Sediminicoccus sp. KRV36: one gene and its partner. The protein of the gene in region 2 interacts with the protein of the main gene of each other region in a pairwise test. Links are inferred from orthologs where the notes say so. Each region holds a gene or a part of one and is shown on either strand. Other genes may lie near its edges.

Region 1 (4,333 bases), 2.0 Mb from region 2 along the record:
CGCGCTGCGGGACTGGCGCCTCCTCCATGTTGCGGCGCATGAGGCCGGTCGCATTGCGGAACAGGCCACGCCAGCCGGCGCCCTGGCCGGGCTCCGGCAGTGAGGGCTGCTGCAAGGGGGGCTGATAGGCGGCGGGCGGTGCCGCAACCGGCTGCACCATCACGGGCTGCGGCATTTCCTCGACATAGGCCTGCTGCTGCGCAACGACGGGCGCGGCGGCCAGGGCCGTGGCCGTCGCTGCCGTCGTCATGGCAGAGGTGGCCGGGCCGGCAGCGGCGGGCTGGCGCAGCAAACCCGCGCCACCACCAACCTGCACGGGCCGACGCGGCGCCGGCACCACAGGGGCGCCCAAGGGGCCGGAGGGGCCGCGCGCCGCGGCCGGCGCAGGGGCTGCCGCCGGCGCGGGCTGGTTCACGACGGCGAGCCGCGGGCCGGCCGGGTTCATCGCGGCACCCATGGAGGCCACATCAATGCCGGTCGCGACCACGGAGACCCGGATGCGGCCATTCATCGTCTCGTCGATTGCCGAGCCGAAGATGATGTTCACTTCCTCATCCACCTCGCGGCGGACGCGGGCCATGGCCTCGTCCACCTCGAACAAGGTCATGTCCAGGCCGCCGGTGATGTTGATCAGCACGCCCTTGGCGCCGCGCATGGAGGTATCCTCCAGCAGCGGGTTGTTGATGGCGGAATCGGCGGCCTGCGTCGCGCGGCCTTCGCCTTCGGCCTCGCCCGTGCCCATCATCGCCTTGCCCATTTCGGCCATGACGGTGCGGATATCGGCGAAATCGAGGTTCACCAGGCCCGGATTGACCATGAGGTCCGTCACGCCGCGCACGCCCATGTAGAGGACGTTGTCGGCCATCTTGAAGGCTTCGGCGAAGGTGGTGCGGTCATTCGCCAGCTTGAACAGGTTCTGGTTCGGAATGACGATCAGCGTGTCCACGAATTGCTGAAGTTCTTCCAGGCCCGCATCGGCGGATTTGCGGCGCTTCGGCCCTTCGAAATCGAACGGCCTGGTGACGACGCCCACGGTCAGGATGCCCCGCTCCCGTGCCATGCGTGCGATGACCGGGGCGGCACCCGTGCCAGTCCCGCCACCCATGCCGGCGGTGACGAAGACCATGTGGCAACCTTCGAGGTGGCGGGCCAGCTCGTCCGTCGCTTCCTCGGCCGCGGCGCGGCCGATCTCGGGCTTGGCGCCAGCGCCCAGGCCCTGCGTCAGATGCGGCCCCAGCTGCACGCGGCGTTCCGCGCGGCTGTTGACCAGCGCCTGGGCGTCGGTGTTCGCGACAATGAATTCGACTCCGTCCAGACCCAGGTGGATCATGTTGTTCACGGCATTCGTGCCACCTCCGCCCACGCCGATCACGGCGATGCGGGGTGAGAAATCCGTGTGCTGGGTGACCGGCAGAGTCAGGTTCAATGTCATGGACAGGTTCTCCTCAGACGAGCTTAAACCACCGCATTCGATTCGAGTCTGCCCATCTTCGCAGACTGTCCCCGTTATCCACAGGGCAGCACTCGGAATTTCGTCATAAACGTTCGCGAAGCCACGCAATACCGCGGCGCAGCATGCCAGGCGTGCTGATCGCGGCCGGCGCCACGTCGAGCAGGGGCTTGCCTTCGCCCGCCGCCCAGGCGAGCAGGCCGATCGCCGAAGCGAAGCCGGCACCCGAGGCCGTCTCGGGCAGGCCACGCACCATCCGGGGGCGGCCATTGCGCACCGTCACCTCGCGGCCGAGCACGCGCCCGGCCAATTCGCGCACGCCGATCAATTGGCTGGCGCCACCGGTCAGCACGATGCGGCGGCGCATTTCGGCCGGCAAACCGCTGCCATCCAGCCGGTCCCGCAGCAATTCGAAGCTCTCCTCGAGCCGCGGGCGGATGATCTTCACGATCATTTCGCGCGGAACCCGCGCGATCTGGTCGTCATCCTCACCCACCATGGGAACCGGCAGCATTTCACCGCGATCCTCGGCCGATTCCAGCACGCTGCCATGCATGGTCTTCAATCGCTCGGCATGGGTGATGGGCGTCGAGAGCACGCGTGCCAGGTCATTGGTCACCTGCCAGCCGCCCACCGGGAGCTGCGCCGTGTGCATCAGGCGGCCCTCGGCGAAGGCGGCGAGGCTGGTGGTGCCGCCACCCATATCCACGCAGACCGCGCCCAATTCGCGCTCATCATCCACCAGCGTCGCCAGCCCGGCGGCGAAGGGCGAGGAGACCAATTCCTCCACCTCCAGCTCGCAGCGCTGCAGGCACTGGCCCAGGTTGAACAGCGCATGGCTCGCGGAATCCAGCACATGCAGCCGCGCGCCGAGCGTATCGCACACCATGCCGCGCGGATCATCCACGCCGCCGGTCGCGTCCACGGTGAAGCCCAGGGGGAAGCTGTGCACCGCTTCGCGGCCCTCGGCATGGGTGCGGCGCACGCCCTCGGTCATGATGCCGCCCAGATCGGCCGTGGTGACGGCCCGCCCGCCCACCTGCCACAGGATGTTGTGCGTCCGGCTCTCCGGCTGCCCGCAGGAGAGGTTGACGATGACGCCCTTGAGCAGCGTATCCGCCATTTCCTCGGCACTCGCCACGGCGGCGCGGATGCTGCGCTCCGCCTCCTCCATATCCACGATGGAGCCGGCCTTCACGCCGCGGGATTTCTGCCAGCCAAAGCCGAGCGCCCGCGGCGTGCCGTCGCTCTCGATGCGCGCGATGAGGCAGACCACCTTGGTCGAGCCGATATCCAGCACGCCAAACACGCCCGGGCGCGCGCGGCCGAGCTTGATGCCGCGCGTGGGAAGCTCGGTGCGGGGTGGCTGGTAGCGAACGATCTCGTTCATCCGCGTTGGCTCCGTGCAGGTGTTGGCGTCGGTGGGGCGGGTTGTCCGGGGGGGTGCATGCGCACCACCAGGCGGTCCGGCAGGCGCATATCCACGGCGGCGAGCGGGCGATCGAGCAGCCGATCGCGGGCCTGCAACTCGGCGAGGCGCGTGATGGCCGCTTCCTCATGCCCTTCGGGCAGCAGGATATCCGCGCCGTTCTGCAGGCGCAGATTCCACCGCCGCTCGGAAACGCGGATGATGGCCTGCACGCGGTCCGAGATTTCGGGCGCGCTGCGCAGCAGATCGATCATCTGCGCCGCCACGCGCTCGGCGCCGGCGCCGACCACGAGGGGGAGTGGGCCGAAGGCTTCGAGCCGTTCGGTCGCCATCACCCGCCCTTCGCGGTCAATCACCGAGAAGCGTCCGTCGCGCTGCCAGATGGCGAAGGCGCGGCGCTCGCTGATGCGGATCAGGATGGTGCCGGGCAGCCGGCGCTCCACATGGGCGCTTTCCACCCAGGCGATCTGTTCCAGGCGCTGCCGGGCCACCTGCGGCTGGAAGTCGAGCATCGCCTCGCCAGGCGTGATGCCGATGGCGGCCAGCAGGGCTTCACGCGGCGCGAATTCCCGGCCCTCGATGCGGATTTCCTGGACGGACAGCCCAGGCCCACGGCCCAACTCGGCCAGCCAGGAGGTGGTGTCGCGCAAGCGCGCCATGGGATCGAGCGCGATCACGCCGATGCTGGCGATGCCCAGCGTGCCCAGCGCCAGCGTGGCCATGCCGATGCCGCGCAGCCAGGCGCGGCGCTTCTTGAACCACAGCCGCGTGGCCGAGGGCCGCTTGGGCTGCGGCGCGCTGCGCGAACGCGTCGTGGGCTCGGCGGGTTTACGGGCCATGGCAGGCCTGCCCGACCATCCAGGCGCACAGGGCCGGAAAGGCGATGCCGCGATGGGCCGCCTGCTCGGGCAGCAAGGACGTCCTGGTCATGCCCGGCTGGGTGTTCACCTCCAGCAGGTAAAGCCGCCCCGGCTCGCCGTCGGTATCATCGTAGCGGAAATCGGAGCGGGACACGCCGCGGCAGCCCAGGGCGCGATGCGCGGCAACGGCCACGCGCATCGCCTCCGCCGTCGCATCGGGATGGATGGGCGCGGGCAGCAGGTGCCGGCTGCCGCCATCGGCGTATTTCGCCTCGTAATCATAGAAGACGTTGCCGGTGGCGATCTCGGTCACGGCCAGCGCCTCATCGCCCATCACGGCGACGGTGAGTTCCCGGCCCGGGATGAAGCTCTCGGCCATGATGCGCTGCCCGAAGCGCCAGTTGCGGGCGATCTCCTGGCGGCGGTTGTCGCCCTCGCGCAGGATGGTGACGCCGACGGAGGAACCCTCATCCACCGGCTTCACCACATAGGGCAGGGGCAGCGGATCGGCTGCTTCCAGCTCCTCGGGGCTGATCACCCGATGTGCCGCGACCGGCAGGCCATGGGCGGAAAACACGGCCTTGGCGGCGGCCT
Region 2 (4,103 bases):
CGATGGCGACCATCGCGCTTGATGTGGACGGGGCACGCCGTGATGGCATGGCCATGGGGGATGGTGGCGTGGATGCCACCTTCAACGCGCTGCGCGCCGCCTTCCCGCATGAGGTCAATCTCAAGCTGTTCGCTGTCCAGAGCGTGACAGGCGGCACCGACGCCCAGGCGCGCGTGACAATCCGTCTGGAGGAAAACGGCAAGCTCGTGGACGGGCAGGGGGCGGATACGGATACGATCGTCGCCGCCGCGCGGGCCTATGTGCACGCGCTGAACAAGCTGCTGGTGAAGCGGGAGCGGACCGAGCCGCCCCCGGTCGCGGCCGAGTAAGCCTCACTCGACCCGGATATTGAGCCGGCGAATGAGTGCCGCGTAGAGCGGGGTCTCGGTCGCGATCTGCCGCTGCATCGCGGCCGGCCCCATTTCGGGCGCCGAGAGGGAGAGTGCATCCAGCCGCTGCCGCGCGGCGGGGGCGGCAAAGACCTCCGCCGTGGTGCTCGCCAGGGTCGCCAGCACCGCGGCTGGGGTGCCCGCGGTGGCCGAGGCGCTGAACCACCCGGTCACCACCACGCCGGCCAGCCCCTGCTCGGCGAAGCTTGGCACCTCGGGCAGGGCCGGCAGCCGGGCGGTGGCGGTCACGCCCAGCGCCCGCAACTGGCCTGACTGGATATGCGGCTTGGCGGAGGCCACCGTGTCGAACATCAGGTCGATATTGCCGGCCAGCAGGTCGGGCACGGCCTGGCCGCTGCCGCGATAGGGGACATGCGTCATGGTCACGCCCGCGCGCTCGGCGAAGATTTCGGCCGCCAGATGCGCCATGCTGCCATTGCCGAAGGAGCCGTAGCTGAGTGCCCCCGGCCGGGCGCGCGCCCGCTCCAGGAAGGCGGCCAGGCTGGCCGGGCCTCGCGCCGCATGGACCACCAGCACATAGGGTGTTTCAGCCAGCAGGCTGACATGGGCGAAATCCGCCACGGGATCATAGCCGAGATCGGGCAACAGGGACGGGTTGACCGTGAAGCTGACATTGGTGCCCACCAGCAGGATGTGCCCGTCCGCAGGCCGCGCGCGGGCCACGGCGCGCGCGCCGATGGCCGTCGCCGCGCCGGGGCGGTTCTCGACGATGAAGCTGCCGCCCAGCCGCTCCTGCAGGCCCTGCGCCAGGATGCGGCCGAGAATGTCGGTGGCACCACCGGCGGCATAGGGTACGACCAGTGTGACTGTCCGCGCCGGATAGGCGGTCTGGGCGCGGGCTGGCGCGGCTGGAACGAAAGCGCTCAAAGCGGGAGTGCCGAGGGCGAGTCCGCTGAGCAGCGCAGCGCGGCGGGTGGTCATGGTCATCGGGGCATCCTCCAGGATGGCTTTGCGCCGGTTCAGCCGGCGATTATCCCCAATCATGCCACGGCCGGCGCGGCCCTGGCGAGGCGGCGCGCGCGCAACGGGTTGCCCCAGGGGACACTTGGGGCTAGGGGTCCCTGTCTCAGACCACCCCATGGCCACCCTCTGGAAGGCTCCCCGCATGTTCTCTCGCCTGTTCGGCTTCCTCTCCGCCGACATGGCCATTGACCTCGGCACCGCGAACACACTCGTTTACGTGAAGGGCCGGGGCATTGTGCTGAACGAGCCGTCTGTTGTCGCGATTTCCGACAATCGCGGCCGCAAGCAGGTGCTCGCGGTCGGTGAGGAGGCGAAGCAGATGCTGGGCCGCACGCCCGGCAACATCGCCGCCATTCGCCCCCTGCGCGACGGCGTGATCGCCGATTTCGAAGTGGCGGAGGAAATGATCAAGCATTTCATCCGCAAGGTGCATAACCGCCGCAGCTTCACTTCGCCGCTCATTATCGTCTGCGTGCCTTCCGGCTCGACCGCGGTGGAGCGCCGCGCCATCCAGGAAAGCGCCGAAAGCGCTGGCGCCCGCAAGGTCCTGCTGATCGAGGAACCGATGGCGGCCGCGATCGGCGCCGGCCTGCCCGTGACCGAGCCTTCGGGCTCCATGGTCGTGGATATTGGCGGCGGCACGACGGAAGTGGCCGTGATTTCGCTGGGCGGCATTGTCTATGCGCGCAGCGTGCGCGTGGGTGGCGACAAAATGGATGAGGCGGTGATTTCGTATATTCGCCGCACCCACAACCTGCTGATCGGCGAAAGCTCGGCCGAACGGATCAAGATGACCATCGGCGCCGCGGCCCCTCCGCTGGATGGCGAGGAAGGCCCGCTCACCGAGGTCAAGGGCCGGGACCTGATGAACGGCGTCCCGCGCGAGGTGCTGGTCAGCCAGCGGGAGATTGCCTATTCGCTGATGGAGCCAGTCACGTCGATCGTGGATGCGGTGAAAGTGGCCCTTGAGAATACGCCGCCCGAACTGGCGGCCGATATCGTGGACAAGGGAATTGTCCTCACCGGCGGTGGGGCCCTGCTGTACCGGCTGGATGAAGTGCTGCGCGATGCGACAGGCCTGCCCGTTGTTGTGGCAGAGGAGCCGTTGAATTGCGTGGCGATGGGCACTGGCCGCGCCCTGGAGGAGCTGAAGCGGCTTCGCCAGGTGCTGACTTCGATGTATTGAGAGCTACCGAATCACTCTTCGATCCTGTTGTGTAGTCCTGAGCATTTTTCTCCGATACGGCTGGATATGCCGTGGCGGAAATGGTCTCAATCCCTCGATGGGCCCCATGGGGCGGAGATGCCGTGATCCGTCTGAGTATCCCGCTGAGACAGGCTTTAGCCCGGCTTTCCCTGCCGGTGCTGATCGCGGCCGCCTTCGGCATCATGCTGCTGGGCAAGGCGGATGCGCTGCTGATCGAGCGCATGCGGATGTCCTTGGCGGATGCTCTGGCACCCATCTGGGGCGCCGTGCAGGAACCTGTCTCCGCCGTGCGTGATGCGGTGCAGGAGGGTGAGGCGCTGTGGAACATGCGGGCCGAGAATGCCCGCCTGATCGAGGAAAATGAGCGTCTGCGCCGTTGGCAAGCGACGGCCCTGGCCCTCGAGGCCGAGAACGCGCTCCTGCGCCGCCAGCTCTCCTGGGTGCCGGACCCCGCCCCGCAATTCCGCACGGCCCGCGTGGTGGCGGATGCGGGCGGCACCTATGCCCGCGCTGTCCTGCTGGCGACGGGCCCGCAACACAATGTGCGCAAAGGGCAGATCGCACTGGATGAGCGCGGCTTCGCAGGCCGCGTGACGGAGGTGGGCAGCCGCTCCGCCCGCGTCCTGCTCGCGACGGACATCAACAGTCGCGTGCCGGTCACGCTGGAAACCAGCCGGGCACGGGCCATCATGGTGGGCAACAACGCGGCGCGGCCAAGGCTCCAGCATTGGCCTGAGGGCACCTTGCCGCGCGAAGGCGATCGCGTCGTGACCAGCGCTCAGGCGGGCGCCTTCCCGGCCGGGCTGCCGGTCGGCGTGGTGCGCTGGACAGAGAGCGGCGCCGTTGAGGTGGAGCTTTTCGCGCATCTGGAGCGGCTGGATGTGCTGCGGCTGTTTGATTTCGGGCTTTCCGGGATCTTGCCGCCGGAATCCGTGGCCCGGCCCGAGCCGCGCGGGCGGCGCTGACCGCATGGTCTCCAAGGGCCGGCCGGAGCCGCCCATGGGCTTGCTCCAGCGCCTGGATGCAGCTGCGCGCGCGGGATTTCCGGGACTCTTTACCGCTTTCCTGATCATTTTGGCAGCGGTCCCCGTGGGCCTTCCCGGGATCATCGGCGCCGTGGCGCTGCCCTGCATTTTCTTCTGGACGATCTTCCGTCCGGCTGCCATGCCCGCACCCGTGGTGTTCTTTCTTGGTCTTTTGCAGGATCTCCTCTCCTTTGCCGCCCTCGGGACGGGGGTGCTGACCCTGCTCATCCTGCATGGGGTGACGCTGCGCCTCCGCGATTTCCTCGTGCGGCAATCCTTTCTCTCGGCCTGGGTGGTGTTCAGCGCCTTCGCCGCCGGGGCTGGCGCGCTGGGCTGGGCGCTGCAGGCTGTGCTTGGCTGGATGTTGCCGCCGGCAGCGCCGGGATTGCACCAGTTCGGCATCGCGGTCGGCCTCTACCCGGCCTTGGCCTGGGTGCTGGCGCGCCTGCACACGGCCATGCGCCGGGCGGAGACGGCACTGTGAAGATGCCGCGCATC

The links.
Region 1: the proteins of LHU95_RS15545 (region 2) and ftsA interact in binary tests that used the Escherichia coli proteins (3 or more experiments, as listed by UniProt). The link is inferred for Sediminicoccus sp. KRV36 from one-to-one orthologs.

The regions. Positions count from the first base shown.
Region 1 is NZ_CP085081.1:1,266,453-1,270,785, forward strand. Bases 689-3,687 are described here. They hold ftsA (cell division protein FtsA), read right to left. Parts: upstream 2,841-3,687; coding sequence 1,536-2,840; downstream 689-1,535. Other genes in these bases: ftsZ (cell division protein FtsZ), read right to left, coding at 689-1,432; LHU95_RS05670 (cell division protein FtsQ/DivIB), read right to left, coding at 2,837-3,687. In the rest of the region: more of ftsZ, read right to left, coding at 1-688; more of LHU95_RS05670, read right to left, coding at 3,688-3,718; LHU95_RS05675 (D-alanine--D-alanine ligase), read right to left, coding at 3,708-4,333. UniProt on the Escherichia coli protein: Essential cell division protein that assists in the assembly of the Z ring. May serve as the principal membrane anchor for the Z ring.
Region 2 is NZ_CP085081.1:3,280,081-3,284,183, reverse strand. The notes cover bases 769-3,537. They hold LHU95_RS15545 (rod shape-determining protein), read left to right. Parts: upstream 769-1,515; coding sequence 1,516-2,559; downstream 2,560-3,537. Other genes in these bases: mreC (rod shape-determining protein MreC), read left to right, coding at 2,682-3,537; LHU95_RS15550 (tripartite tricarboxylate transporter substrate-binding protein), read right to left, coding at 769-1,337. In the rest of the region: LHU95_RS15555 (2-isopropylmalate synthase), read left to right, coding at 1-329; more of LHU95_RS15550, read right to left, coding at 333-768; more of mreC, read left to right, coding at 3,538-3,545; LHU95_RS15535 (rod shape-determining protein MreD), read left to right, coding at 3,670-4,089. UniProt on the Escherichia coli protein: Forms membrane-associated dynamic filaments that are essential for cell shape determination. Acts by regulating cell wall synthesis and cell elongation, and thus cell shape.